DNA from 3 places in the Nonomuraea sp. B12E4 genome. Region 1 is predicted to be linked to each of the others. Evidence: riboswitches for the same ligand, from Rfam matches in the RefSeq annotation. Region 1 holds a riboswitch; each other region holds the start of a gene.
The links. Region 1 has a riboswitch for thiamine pyrophosphate ahead of ABGB18_RS22170 (FAD-dependent oxidoreductase). Riboswitches for the same ligand answer to the same signal wherever they lie in the genome.
Positions count from the first base shown of each region.

Region 1 (4,213 bases):
GTAGCGCCTGCGCGGGATGCGGCCCGCCTGCCGCGCCAGCCGCCCCGCCACCACGGCCGCCTTCATGGCCGCCGCCATGAGATCGGGCCGTTGCGCCCTGGTGACCGCCGTGGCCAGCAGGACGGCGTCGCAGCCCAGCTCCATCGCCAGGGCGGCGTCGCTGGCCGTCCCGATGCCCGCGTCGAGGATCACCGGCACCGAGGCGGCCTCCACGATCAGCTCGATGTTGTGCGGGTTGCGGATGCCCAGCCCGGAGCCGATCGGCGCGCCCAGCGGCATCACGGCCGCGCAGCCCGCCTGCTCCAGCCGCCGCGCCAGCGCCGGGTCGTCACCGATGTACGGCAGCACCACGAACCCGTCGGCCACGAGCCGCTCGGCCGCGTCGAACGTCTCGATCGGATCGGGGAGCAGCGTCCGCTCGTCGGCGATGACCTCAAGCTTGACCCAGTTCGTGCCCAGCGCCTCCCGGGCCAGCCGGGCGGTCAGCACCGCCTCACCCGCGGTGAAGCAGCCCGCGGTGTTGGGCAGCACCTTGATGTCGCGCTCGCGCAGCACGTCCAGCACGGAGCCGCGGGCGCCGGGGTCGAGCCGCCGCATGGCCACCGTGGTCAGCTCGGTCCCGGACGCGGCCAGCGCCTGGTCCAGCACCTCCAGCGAGGGCGCGCCGCCGGTCCCCATGATGAGCCGGGAGGAGAACTTCTCCCCGGCGATGATCAGATCATCCACCTTGCACCGCCGTCAGAACCTCCACGCGGTCGCTGTCGCCGAGCACCGTCGTCTCCCACGAGCTCCGCGTGACCACCTCGTCGTTCACGGCCACCGCCACTCCGGTGGTGGCCACGGTCAATGTACGTACGGCCTGCGCCACCGTAATCCCGTCGGCCACCTCATGGGCGGCCCCGTTGATCGTCACAATCATGAAATTTCCCGAAATCTCTCTGGCGAGCACAACTCCGCCAACTCACCGTCGTCACCCACCGCCGCATCGGCCGCACCGCCTCCACCGGCCCCACCGGCTCCAGGGAAAGCGGCAGGCCCGCCCGCCGTGTCCGCCGCCACGGCGTCGGACACGAGGGCCGCCGTGAGGGGGGCCAGCAGCACGCCGCCGCGGTGGTGTCCCGTGGCCAGGACGAGCCCCGGCGTACGGGCCGGGCCGATGAGCGGCAGGTTGTCCGGCGTCCCCGGGCGCAGGCCGGCCACCACGTCGGCGACCTCCAGCTCCGTCACGCCCGGCACCAGCTCCCTGGCGTCGCGCAGCAGCTCGTAGAGCCCGCCGGCCGTCACCCTGGTGTCGAACCCCAGCTCCTCCTGTGTGGCCCCGACCACCAGCTCGCCGTCACCTCGGGGGACGAGGTAGACCGGCGAGCCGTGCACGGTCCCGCGCACGCACCGGCTGAGCAGCGGCTGCGGCGAGCGCAACCGCATGATCTGTCCCTTGATCGGCCGGACCGGCACGTCGGCCAGCTCGGTGCTCCAGACCCCGGCCGCCAGGATCACCCGGTCGCCCCGGATCTCCGGCCGCCAACCGGGTCCGGGCTGTTCGGGGTCCGCCAGGCGTACTCCGGCGACCCGCTCGCCGTCGCGCAGGAGCCCGCTCGCGCGCGCCCGTACGAGCGGCACGCCCAGGCGGTCGAGGGCGGTCAGCAGCGCGGCCGTCACCCGGCGCGGGTCCACCCAGGCGTCGCCGGGGGCCAGCAGCCCGCCGCGCACGGAGGGGGCCAGCATGGGCTCCAGGCGGCGGCACTCGCGGCCCGTCAGCCGCTCCACCCGCAGCCCCAGCTTGTCCATGAACGCCGCCAGCTCGTCCAGCGCCGCGAGGTCGTCGGCCCCGAACGCCACGTCGAGCGTCCCGTCCGCCCGCAGATCCAGCCCGGCCCGCGCCCGCGCGCTGATGCCGAACCCGCCGCCCGCGCCGTCCCCCGCGAGCCCGCCGGAGACGCCGGGATCGACATCACCCGCCGCACGCCCGCCGGGACTGGGAAGACCCGGGTCGGCGGCCGAGAAGCCCGCGTCGGCGGCCAGTTCGGCGGCGAAGGAGGGCCAGCGGCGCAGAGAGGCGACGCCCAGCCGCAGCAGCGGCCCCTCCGTGTAGGTGACCTCGCTCACCGGGGCCAGCATCCCGGCCGCCGCGTGCGAGGCTCCGCCGGCCGGGGCCGGATCCACCACGGTGACCGGCCGCCCCTCGCGGGTCAGCCGCCAGGCGATCGACAGCCCGACGACTCCGCCACCCACGATCACATCCATTCGCGCTCCCTTCGCCGGCATGATCCGGATCAGGTGTCTTGCGGTCGAAGGCCCGATGACGCCTTCCTCTCAGCCCGGTGACGGCCGGACTCCCGCGCGGCTTACGTCCCCAGCCTACGGCCTCGGTGCGACATCCAGGCACCGCCCCCGTTATGGTCATGAACGTGAACCATGTCGTGGTGGTAGGAGCGGGCCTGGCCGGCCTGCGGACGGTGGAGGCGCTGCGCGGGCGCGGATTCAGCGGCAGGATCACGCTGATAGGCCAGGAGCGGCACCGTCCCTACGATCGCCCGCCCCTGTCCAAGGCCGTGCTGCTCGGCGACGCCGACACCAGCTACGTGGACACCGATCTGGCCGCGATCGAGGTGGACTTCTGGTCCGGCGTCACGGCCAAGGCCCTGCGCCCCGGCGTCGTGGAGACGACGGAGGGCGAGCTGGGCTACGACGGCCTGGTCATCGCCACCGGAGCCGAGCCGATCAGGCTGCCCGGCGACGGCCCCCAGCACGTGCTGCGCACCCTCGACGACGCCCACGAGCTGCGGGCCATGCTGGTGCCCGGCGCCCGCGTCGCGATCATCGGCGCCGGCTGGATCGGTGCGGAGGTGGCCACCGCGGCCCGCCGCGCCGGGTGCGTGGTGACGGTGATCGAGGCCGGCCCCGCCCCGCTCGCCACCGCCGTCGGCGCCGAGATCGGCGCCCGCACCCAGCGCTGGTACGACGGCATCGACCTGCGGCTCGACACCATGGTCGAATCCGTGGACGAGGGCGGCGTGCGGCTGCTGGACGGCGAGTTCGTCGAGGCGCACGTGGTCGTCACCGGCATCGGCGTGCGCCCGGCGCTCGAATGGCTGGCCGCCGCCGACATCGACCTGCACAACGGGGTCGTCGTGGACGAGCACCTGCGCGCCTCGCTGCCGAACACCGTCGCCGTCGGCGACTGCGCCGCCTGGTGGTCGCGCCGCTGGCAGACCAGGCTCAGGGTCGAGCACTGGGACACCGCGCTCAACGCCCCCGAGGTCGCCGCCGCCACGCTGCTGGGCGAGGACATGGTCTACGATCCGGTGCCGTACTTCTGGTCGGAGCAGTTCAAGCACATGGTGCAGTACGCCGGGCACCACCCGGCCGGGGAGCGCCTCATCTACCGCGGCGACCCCGAGGGCCCGTGGTCGGCGGTCTGGCTCACGGCCGAGGAAACCCTCGCCGCGGTGCTGGCCGTGGACCGGCCGCGTGATCTCGTACAGGGGCGCAGGATCATCGAAGCCGGTCACCCTCTCGACGCGGAACGCCTGGTAGATCCAGAAGTCTCCCTACGGGATTGTGTTGTTTGAGCAAGCACGGCATGTGGTAGTTGTGGTTTCGTGACGCTTTCTGTTGCACAGATCGACCGGGAGACCGAGCAACTCGTCGACGAGTGGCTCACTCTCCCCGAAGTGGCCTCGCGCCTGGACCTATCGCTGGGGCGTGCCAAGCAACTCCTCAAGGACCACAAGCTCCTCGGAGTGCGCCGCGGGAGCGGCGGGCCTCAGGTGCCCGCGGTGTTCCTGGACGGCAAGGATGTGATGAAGGGCCTGCCCGGCACGCTGACCGTGCTGCAGGACGCCGGCTATGACGAAGTCGAGTCGCTGCGCTGGCTCTTCACCCCTGACGAGTCGCTGCCCGGGTCGCCCATCCAAGCGATCAAGGCCGGTCGCCACACGGAGGTCAAGCGACGTGCCCAAGCCCTCGGTTTCTGAGGCCCGCCTCTATCTCTGCACCGACGGCCGCCGTGACCGCGGTGACCTGGCGGAGTTCCTGGACACGGTGCTGGCTTCCGGCGTGGACATCGTCCAGTTGCGGGAGAAGGGTCTTGAGGCGCGTGAGGAGCTCGCGCTGCTCGAGGTGTTCCGCGACGCCTGTGACCGGCACGGCAAGCTGCTGGCCGTCAACGACCGGGCGGATCTGGCCTACGCCGCCCGGCCCGACGTGCTCC
Region 1 covers NZ_JBDPME010000009.1:207,805-212,017, reverse strand. Annotated here, with positions in the region: gene ABGB18_RS22180 (thiazole synthase) at 1-726, opposite strand, end outside; gene thiS (sulfur carrier protein ThiS) at 719-919, opposite strand; gene ABGB18_RS22170 (FAD-dependent oxidoreductase) at 916-2,244, opposite strand; TPP riboswitch at 2,234-2,350, opposite strand; gene ABGB18_RS22165 (FAD-dependent oxidoreductase) at 2,403-3,572, shown strand; gene ABGB18_RS22160 (Rv2175c family DNA-binding protein) at 3,603-3,977, shown strand; gene thiE (thiamine phosphate synthase) at 3,955-4,213, shown strand, end outside.

Region 2 (4,213 bases), on a different contig from region 1:
GCGCGCCTGGATCCCCGGGGTCGATGGCGGCGTCGGCCTCGCGGTAGTAGCCGAGGTCCGGCGCGGCCAGCGCCGCGCCGGCCGAGACGTCGGCATAGCCGAGGCGGCCCTCGCGCACCGCCGGCGCGACGACGCGGTCGAAACCGGTCCGCTGTACGTGCTCCAGCAGGAACAGGGGATACCCACCGGCGACGAAGACCAGGTCGGCCCCGCGCAGCGCGCGTTCGACATCGGCCGCCCCCGCCCGTTCGAGGTCGAGGCGCTCGACCACCATGCCCTCCCCCCGCAGCAGGCTGTCCGCCGCCTCGACCCACGGGGCGGCGGGCAGCGGATTGGCCGCGGTCGGCACCAGGACCGCGTGCCTCGCCGTCAGGGGGAGCGACGCCAGCCAGGGCGGCAGGGCACCCAGTCCGGCGGAGCCGAGGAACACTTTCCGCACGTTCAGTTCTCCCTCTGGTCGCTCATCGCGGGCAGGCGCGCCGCCGTGGGCCGTTCGTGCCGGTACGTCGCCAGCCAGCCCAGCGCCGCCAGACCACAGAAGCCGGCCGAGGCCGCGCAGGCGCCGCCCCAGCCGTAGCGGTCGTAGGCGCTGATGCCGACGGCCGTGCCGAGGGCACCGCCGAAGAAGTAGGTGGTCATGTAGATGGTGGTCAGGCGGGACCGGGCGGCGTCGACCAGGTCGTAGATGACCGCCTGGTTGGTCACGTGCACGACCTGGCAGCACACGTCCATCAGCAGCGCGCCGAGGACCAGCCAGACCAGGCTGCTCCGCCCGGCGGCGAGCACGCCGAAGGAGCCCGCCAGCAGCACGATCGCGCCCCCGGTGACCGGCAGGCGCGTCCGCCGCCGGTCCAGCAGCCGCCCGCCGCCCAGCGCGCACAGCGCACCCAGGGCGCCCACCAGCGCGAACAAGCCGATCCCCGCCTTGCTCCAGCCGAACGGCGGGCCCGACAACAGGAAGGTCACGGTGGACCAGAAGCAGCTGAACATGGCGAACTGCGCGGCGCCGATCAGCGACCGCCAGCGCAGGACCGGCTCGCCGCGCGCCAGCCGCAGCACGGCCCGCATCTGGGCGGCGTACCCGAGGTCGACCTCGCGGCCCCCGGCCGGCAGCATCCGGTACATGGTCGCCGCCATGACGGCCATCACCCCGGCCGCCACGCCATAGACCCAGCGCCATCCGGAGACCTCGGCGACGAGCCCGGCGAAGGTCCTCGAAAGCAGCACCCCGAGCAGCAGGGCGCCCATCAGGGTCGCGACCGTACGGCCCCGGTGCTCCGGGCGCGCCAGCGTCGCGGCGTACGGGATCACCATCTGCGCCACCACGGACGAGGCGCCCACCAGTATGGCAGCGGCCCCCAGCACCTGCGGCCCGGATGCGGCCGCGCTGACCGCGAGGGCCACGGCGTCGATCGCGAGCAACGTGGTGATCAGCGGGCGGCGGGCGATGATGTCGCCGAGCGGCACCACGAACACCAGCCCGCAGGCGAAGCCCACCTGCGTCACCGTGATGAGCATCCCCGCCGCGGATGGGCCGATCCCCAGCTCGCGGGCGATCGTCGGGAGCAACGGCTGCGCGTAGTAGACATTGGCGATCGTGATGCCACAGGTCAGCTCCAGCAGCCGCACCAGGGCACGCTCCAACGCCACGGTTCTTCCTCCAACCGGTCGATCCAACGGGGCAGTGCCGTCACCCGGACCGCACCCGCCAAGTGGTTTCGAGGAGGCGGGGATCCGGGGGACGCAACCGCAGGGATCAGCCGGCGGGCCGCGTCGACTGGGCTTGGCACGAGTGTCCTCGGAGGTTCACCCCGAAAGGGAGGACACCTCAGTCATGCGGCGATGAGCACTGTAGCCGATGGTTGGCCGTGGTAGGTCCCCTGCCCCTCGCCGGGCGGTGACGGGTCCGAAACCTGGTGCAGCCGGGTTACCGTTACGGCGCCTGTTACGCTCGTATGCGACGCGGGGTGCCCGGCGAGCCGGGCTGAGATCACACCCGTAGAACCTGATCTAGTTCGCACTAGCGAAGGGACGTCACGGGTGACCTCCGTTCCCAAAATCCTCTCTATCGCCGGCACCGACCCCAGCGGTGGCGCGGGCATCCACGGCGATCTGAAGACCTTCTCCGCCCTCGGCGGCTACGGCATGGCGGTGACCACGGCTCTGGTCGCGCAGACGACCACAGGCGTGCGCGGCGTACACGAGGTGCCCGCGGAGTTCGTCAGCGCTCAGTTGGACACGCTGCTCGCCGATGTCCCCGCGGACGCCGTGAAGATCGGCATGCTGGGGCGGGCCCCCGTCATCCACGCGGTGGCCGCGGCACTGGACAGGTTCTCTCCTCCGTACGTGGTGCTCGACCCGGTGATGGTGGCCAAGAGCGGCGACCGGCTGCTGCCGGCCGACGCGGTGTCCGCGCTGCGTGAGGTGCTGCTCCCGCGCGCCGACCTGATCACCCCCAACCTGCCGGAGGCGGCGGACCTCCTCGGCGAGCCGCAGGCCCGCACCGTGGCGGAGATGCACGAGCAGGTACGGCGGCTGCACGCGCTCGGTGCGCGGCGGGTGCTGCTCAAGGGCGGCCATCTGGACGGCGAGGTCTGCGTCGACGTCTTCAGTGCCGGCGGCGAGCCGGTCGACCTCGCCGGGCCCAGGGTCGCGACCCGCCACACCCACGGAACCGGCTGCACCCTGTCCTCGGCGGTCGCGGCGCTGCGCGTGCGTCACCGGGACTGGCTCGCCGCCGTGCGAGCGGCCAGGGACTACCTGACCGGCGCGTTGCGTGCCGCCGACAGCCTGCGCGTCGGGGGCGGTCACGGCCCCGTCCACCATTTCCACGCGGTGTGGTGAGGCGGATGGCCGAGCCGCCCGACGACCTGCCGATCATCGAGAGGGACGTGGTCCGGCTCGTCGTCCTCGACACCCGCGATCGGTTGCTGCTCTTCCACACCCGCGATCCGACGATGCCGGAGAAGGGAACCTGGTGGGAGCTCCCAGGCGGCGGGATCGACGACGGCGAGGACTATGTCGACGCGGCGATCAGGGAGCTGAGGGAGGAGACCGGGATCCGTACCCGCCCCGCGCAGATCGGCGCTCCCACCTGGCGGCGTGACAGCTCCTTCCGCTACCGGGGCGCGCGGCGGCTGCAACACGAGGTGGTGGTCCGCGTCCGCCTCGACGTCCCCGGCCCGGACATCGACCGCTCGGAGATGCTGGACTTCGAGATCGAGGACTACTTCGGCTTCCGCTGGTGGCCGGTCGCCGAGGTCGGCTCCAGCACGGATCGGGTCTACCCGCGCCGGCTGCCGCAGCTCCTGCCGGAGTTCCTGGCGGAGGTGAGCATCGCCGAGCCATTCGAGCTGTACCCCTGAGACACGCCGGTCCTATGCGGCGGGTGTGTGGCCGGCACGAGAGTCAGTCCTGGACGGCCGGTGCGCGGGCCTCGGCCCGGCGGGCCGAGGCGCGCCGGGAGGCCAGCATCTCGATCACCCACAGCAGCAGACCGGCGGCGGGGAAGGCGGCGCCGAGCACGCAGACGCCCGCCCAGCCATGACTGGCATAGATGGCTGCCGACAGGCCGCTGCCCGATGCGCCGCCGAGGAAGTAGGCGGTCATGTAGGCGGCGGCAGGTAACTGGCGCCGCAGGCCAGGAGGAACCCGCCGGTCGCATACCTGGCCCAGCCTCGGTCGGCGAGCTTGCCGGCGAAGCGGGCCGCGGTCGCCCCGGTCACGCCGAGGAGGGCGAACAGCCCGATCGCCGCCTGGTCCCAGCCGTAGGGAGGGCGGGCGAGCAGGAAACCGTAGCTGGCCCAGAGCACGCCGAACGAGGCGTAGGTGAAGAAGCCATAGGCCATCCGCAGGCGCAGCACCGGCTCCTCGCGGACGAGCCGCACCACCGAACCCAGCAGCGCCGGATAGCGCATCCGCGTCAGCGGCGCGAGCACCGGCAGCTGCCGCCACAGCAGCACTCCCACCACCGCCGTCAGGGCGGCACCAACAGGTAGACCGCGCGCCAGCCCGCCAACTGCGCGATCACCCCCGCCACGGTGCGGGACAGCAGGATGCCGATCAGCAGGCCGCTCATCACCGTGCTGATCACTTTGCCCTGCCCAACACATGAATCAGCACCCGGCAATCGATGGAGGAGATGAATGGAGCTGCGTCAGCTCGAACACTTCCTGGCGGTCGCCAAACACGGCAGGTTCACCGCGGCGGCCCG
Region 2 covers NZ_JBDPME010000045.1:33,403-37,615, forward strand. Annotated here, with positions in the region: gene ABGB18_RS46250 (Type 1 glutamine amidotransferase-like domain-containing protein) at 1-439, opposite strand, end outside; gene ABGB18_RS46255 (MFS transporter) at 442-1,650, opposite strand; TPP riboswitch at 1,954-2,049, shown strand; gene thiD (bifunctional hydroxymethylpyrimidine kinase/phosphomethylpyrimidine kinase) at 2,041-2,844, shown strand; gene ABGB18_RS46265 (NUDIX domain-containing protein) at 2,850-3,365, shown strand; gene ABGB18_RS46270 (hypothetical protein) at 3,409-3,609, opposite strand; gene ABGB18_RS46275 (hypothetical protein) at 3,606-3,971, opposite strand; gene ABGB18_RS46280 (LysR family transcriptional regulator) at 4,146-4,213, shown strand, end outside.
Region 2: linked by a shared signal. The riboswitch ahead of thiD (bifunctional hydroxymethylpyrimidine kinase/phosphomethylpyrimidine kinase) and the one ahead of ABGB18_RS22170 (FAD-dependent oxidoreductase) in region 1 are both predicted to bind thiamine pyrophosphate.

Region 3 (4,213 bases), on a different contig from region 1:
CGGGCACCGCACCACACAGTGCGGGCACGGCACAACACAACGGCGGGCACGGCGATTCGCCCGCGGTGCGGGCATCGCGGCTACACGCGGGAGGGTGACGGAATGTCGAGCGGTGATCTCGATGCCCTGCTGCGGGTGACCTCCAGCACCTACCGAGGTGAGACTCCGCCCGACATCGCGTTCGGCACCTACGACGGTGCCGTGGGCAGGCTGGTGCTGGCCGTGACGGGCAAGGGCGTCGCGGCGTGCAGCTTCGAGCCGGAAAACAGCGTGTACGAGCTGGTCACCAGGCATGTGGGCACGTTCATCGGGCCCGAGCCGGGCCGGCTCGACCCGGTGCGCAGGGAGCTGGACGCCTACTTCTCCGGCCGGCTGCGCGCGTTCACCACCCCCGTGGACTGGGCGCTGGCCACCACCTTCGCGCGCACGGTGCTGCAGAAGACCATGGCCGTCCCCTACGGCACGACCACCACGTTCGAGGAGATCGGCCAGAGCATCGGCCGGCCGCGCGCGTTGCGGGCGATCGGCAACGCGCTGGCCTCCAACCCCGTCTGCGTGATCGTGCCCTGCCACCGGGTGGTGCGCGGGGACGGCACGCTCGGCGACTACGCGGGCGGTCCGGCCGCCAAGCAACACCTCCTCAACGTCGAGCAGCGCGCCTCAGCCTGACCGCCCTGCCCGCGCGGCCTCGGAGCCGGGCTCGGAGCCGGCCGCGCGGCGCCGCCGCGGCCAGCCGACGGCCAGCGTCACCAGCCCGGCCACCAGGGCCGCGCCCAGGGCGCCGTTCATCCACGGCTGCCGGGTGAACCCGATCGCCTCCCGTACCGAGGCCCACAGGGCGTCCCAGCCCTCCACAGTGAGGCTGGAGGTGGTCAGCCAGTACGCGAGGAAGCCGAGCCCCCACGGCACCAGCATCGACCAGCGCGACGGCGCGTCCTCGCCGGTGTTCCAGCGGGAGGCGCCGCCCAGCACGAAGTAGTCCACGGCGAGCACCGCGAACATCGGCACGAACACCGCCCCGATCACCGACAGGAACGCGCCGTACGAGGTGACGTCCACGACCAGCGCGATGGCGACGGTGAGCACGCCGATCGCGGCGGAGAACGCCCGCCGGTCCACCCTGGGCATCAGGTTCTGCAACGAGACCGTCGTGGAGTAGACGTTGGCGAAGGACTGGTCGGTCTCCCGCAGCACCAGGATGCCGAAGAACAGCGCGCCCACCGGCACCGCCACGAAGGGCCCGAACACCGACGTGCTGTCGGCTCCCACCGCCGCCGCCCCGGCGATGGCCACCGCGTACACGCCCAGCCCCAGGCAGGCCACCTGCGCCAGCGTGTAACCGCCGACCACCCCGGTGAACGCGGCCCTGCTCGACCTGGAGTGCCGGGCGAAGTCGGCCGCCATCGGCACCCACGACACCGACAGCGCGATCACGTAGTCCACGGCCGGGGCGAACGCGGTCCAGGATCCGCCCGCGTGCACGGGGGCGTCCGAAAGGAAGAACCAGGCGAACCAGAGCATCGACACGATCACCCCGACGGTGACGTAGCGGCGCAGCAGCCGGATCGAGCCGAGCGGCCAGATCGTGAGCGCGGTGGTGAGCACCCCCGCCACGATCACCCACACCTGGTAGGGCACCCCGCCGAAGATCGCGGAGGCGGCCTTGGCGATCACCCACAGCTCGAACGCCCCCCAGCCGAGCATCTGCACGACGTTCAGCACCGTGGGGACGTAGGAGATCCGGGCCCCGAACAGCCCGCGCAGCAGCACCATCGCCGGCTGCCCTGTCTGGGTGCCGGGGATGGCGGACAGACCCACCATGGCCGTGCCGATCAGGCTGCCGACCACGGCCGCCAGCAGCGCGGCGCCCAGGCTGAGCGGCGCGTTGCCGAGCGGGTCGAGCAGGAACATGGCCCCGGAGAAGCCGAGGAGGCTGACACCCAGGTTGGCCCAGAGCGCGCCCTGGTCGAGCACGCCCAGTGTCTTCGGCGGCCGTCCTTCGAGAGTCAGGGGAACTTCGTTGACGGCATGCGACATCGCACACTCCCTACGCCGGCATTATCCGGACAGGTTCAGGCGGTCGGCAGCGGATCAGTTGCTGCCCTCTCAGCCCGGCACCCCGAGCTCCCGCGACGATCTGTAATTGGCGCCCTCATCATGCCCTAATGACGGCGAAACCGCCATAGTGGGCGTTGTCTCACCGTACAAGCCGCCTCACGCGACGAAAGGCGGCTGCCCGGTCTCGCTGACCATCGGGCGCCGCGCCGACTCCCATGACTGCATGCCGCCGCCGACGTTGACCGCGTCTCGTCCGAGCTGGGTGAGCCAGGCCGCGACCTGCATCGATCGGCCGCCCACCCGGCACACGACGTAGACCGTCCGGTCGCTGGGCACCTCGTCCACCCGGCCCTGGATCTGCGTCATGGGGATGTGCACGGCCTCGGGGGCGTGCCCCGCCACCCACTCCTCCTGCTCCCGCACGTCGAGCAGGTAGGCGTCGGACGGAAGGGCACTGGGGTCGATCTCAGGAACGCTCATGACTCCATCATCTCGCGTCCGGCACGGGCCCCGACCACCTACTTGAGCAGCCGGGACAGGCGGCGGTCGGCCAGCGGTTTCCCGCCCGTCTGGCAGGTGGGGCAGTATTGCAGCGACGAGTCGGCGAACGACACCTCGCGGATCGTGTCGCCGCACACGTCGCACGGCTGCCCGGCCCTGTTGTGCACGCGGAGGCCGGACTTCTTCTCCGCCTTGAGATCCTTGGCCGCCAGCCCGTGCGCCCGCTCGACCGCCTCTCCCAGCGTGGTGACGATGGCCTCGTGCAGGTCGGCGATCTGCGCGTCGGTCAGCGTCGCCGCGATCTTGAACGGGGACATCCTGGCCGCGTGCAGCACCTCGTCCGAATAGGCGTTCCCGATGCCCGCGATCACCTTCTGGTCGCGCAGCAACCCCTTGATCTGCGTACGGTTGCCGCCCAGGATGCGCTTGAGCGCGGCCACGGTGAACGACTCGTCCAGGGGGTCGGGGCCGAGGGCGGCGACGCCCGGCACATCGTCTGGATTTTTCGTGACATAGACGGCCAGCCGCTTCTGCGTCCCCGCCTCCGTCAGCTCGAACCCCGGCGCCAGCCCTTCCTCATCGGGCGCCAGCCGGACCCGGACCGCGAGCGGGCCCTTGCCCGGGCGGACGGGCTTGGCCCCCGAGAGGTCCTCCCGCCAGCGCAGCCATCCCGCCCGGGCGAGGTGGATGATCAGGTGCAGCCCGTCGCAGTCGAGGTCGAGGAACTTGCCGTGCCGCGACACGCCGGTCACCGTGAGCCCGCCGAGCGCGGTGGCCGGCGGGTCGAACGTCTTGAGCGCCTGGAACGCGACCACGTCGACGCCCAGGATCGTACGGCCCACCGCCCGCTCGCGCAGGAAGTGGACCAGCGACTCCACTTCGGGAAGTTCCGGCATGCCACCAGAGTACGGTCCCCATGAGCCCCGGCCGTCCACAGCCTGTGGACAACCGGGCGCGAGGGGCTAGGGCACGCTCCAGAAGGCCAGCTCGTGCGCCATCCCCTCGGTGAACAGCGCCTCCGCCCGCGCCGGATCGGGGCCGGCCTCGTCGATCATCTGGGCGATCCGCACGGTGAGCGCCTCGAACCCCGGGTCCGCGTACGTGTCCACCCAAGCCCGATATCTCGGTTCAGCAGGCGGATTCTTAGCCAATATCCGCCCAAGGTTCGAATATCCCCACATACACGGATAAAGCGCAGCCAACCCCTCCCCGTAGGACGCCGCCGACTCCAGCAGGAACCTCGTGTACGCCTCACACGCCGGCCCCTTCACCGCCCCCTCCAGATCGGCCCCGAACTCCGCCGACATCGTCCGGTGCAGGCTCAGCTCGTCGTGGAAGGTCGTGTGCGCCAGGTCCACCAGGTCGCCCAGGTGCGCGGCGGGCGCCTGCCAGGCCAGCCGGGCGAACACCCGCACGTAGTCCAGCAGGAAGAGGTAGTCCTGCTCCAGCCACGACCTGAACACCGGCTCGGCCAGGTCACCCCGCCCGATCCCGGCCACGGTGGGATGGTCGAGCTGCTCCTGGAGCAGCGGCCGGCCGATCGCGTGCAAACGTTCCGAGACAGTCATGCCTGGGAGGTTAGTGTCGAAGGACCTGCGTGCGGATCGCCGGGAAGTTCCTCGCCCACTCCGACCACGACGGAAGGCGGCTCGTC
Region 3 covers NZ_JBDPME010000021.1:71,226-75,438, forward strand. Annotated here, with positions in the region: gene ABGB18_RS35160 (methylated-DNA--[protein]-cysteine S-methyltransferase) at 103-669, shown strand; gene ABGB18_RS35165 (cytosine permease) at 661-2,037, opposite strand; TPP riboswitch at 2,028-2,141, opposite strand; gene ABGB18_RS35170 (rhodanese-like domain-containing protein) at 2,215-2,538, opposite strand; gene ABGB18_RS35175 (DNA-formamidopyrimidine glycosylase family protein) at 2,577-3,455, opposite strand; gene ABGB18_RS35180 (transcriptional regulator) at 3,522-4,127, opposite strand; gene ABGB18_RS35185 (GPP34 family phosphoprotein) at 4,157-4,213, shown strand, end outside.
Region 3: linked by a shared signal. The riboswitch ahead of ABGB18_RS35165 (cytosine permease) and the one ahead of ABGB18_RS22170 (FAD-dependent oxidoreductase) in region 1 are both predicted to bind thiamine pyrophosphate.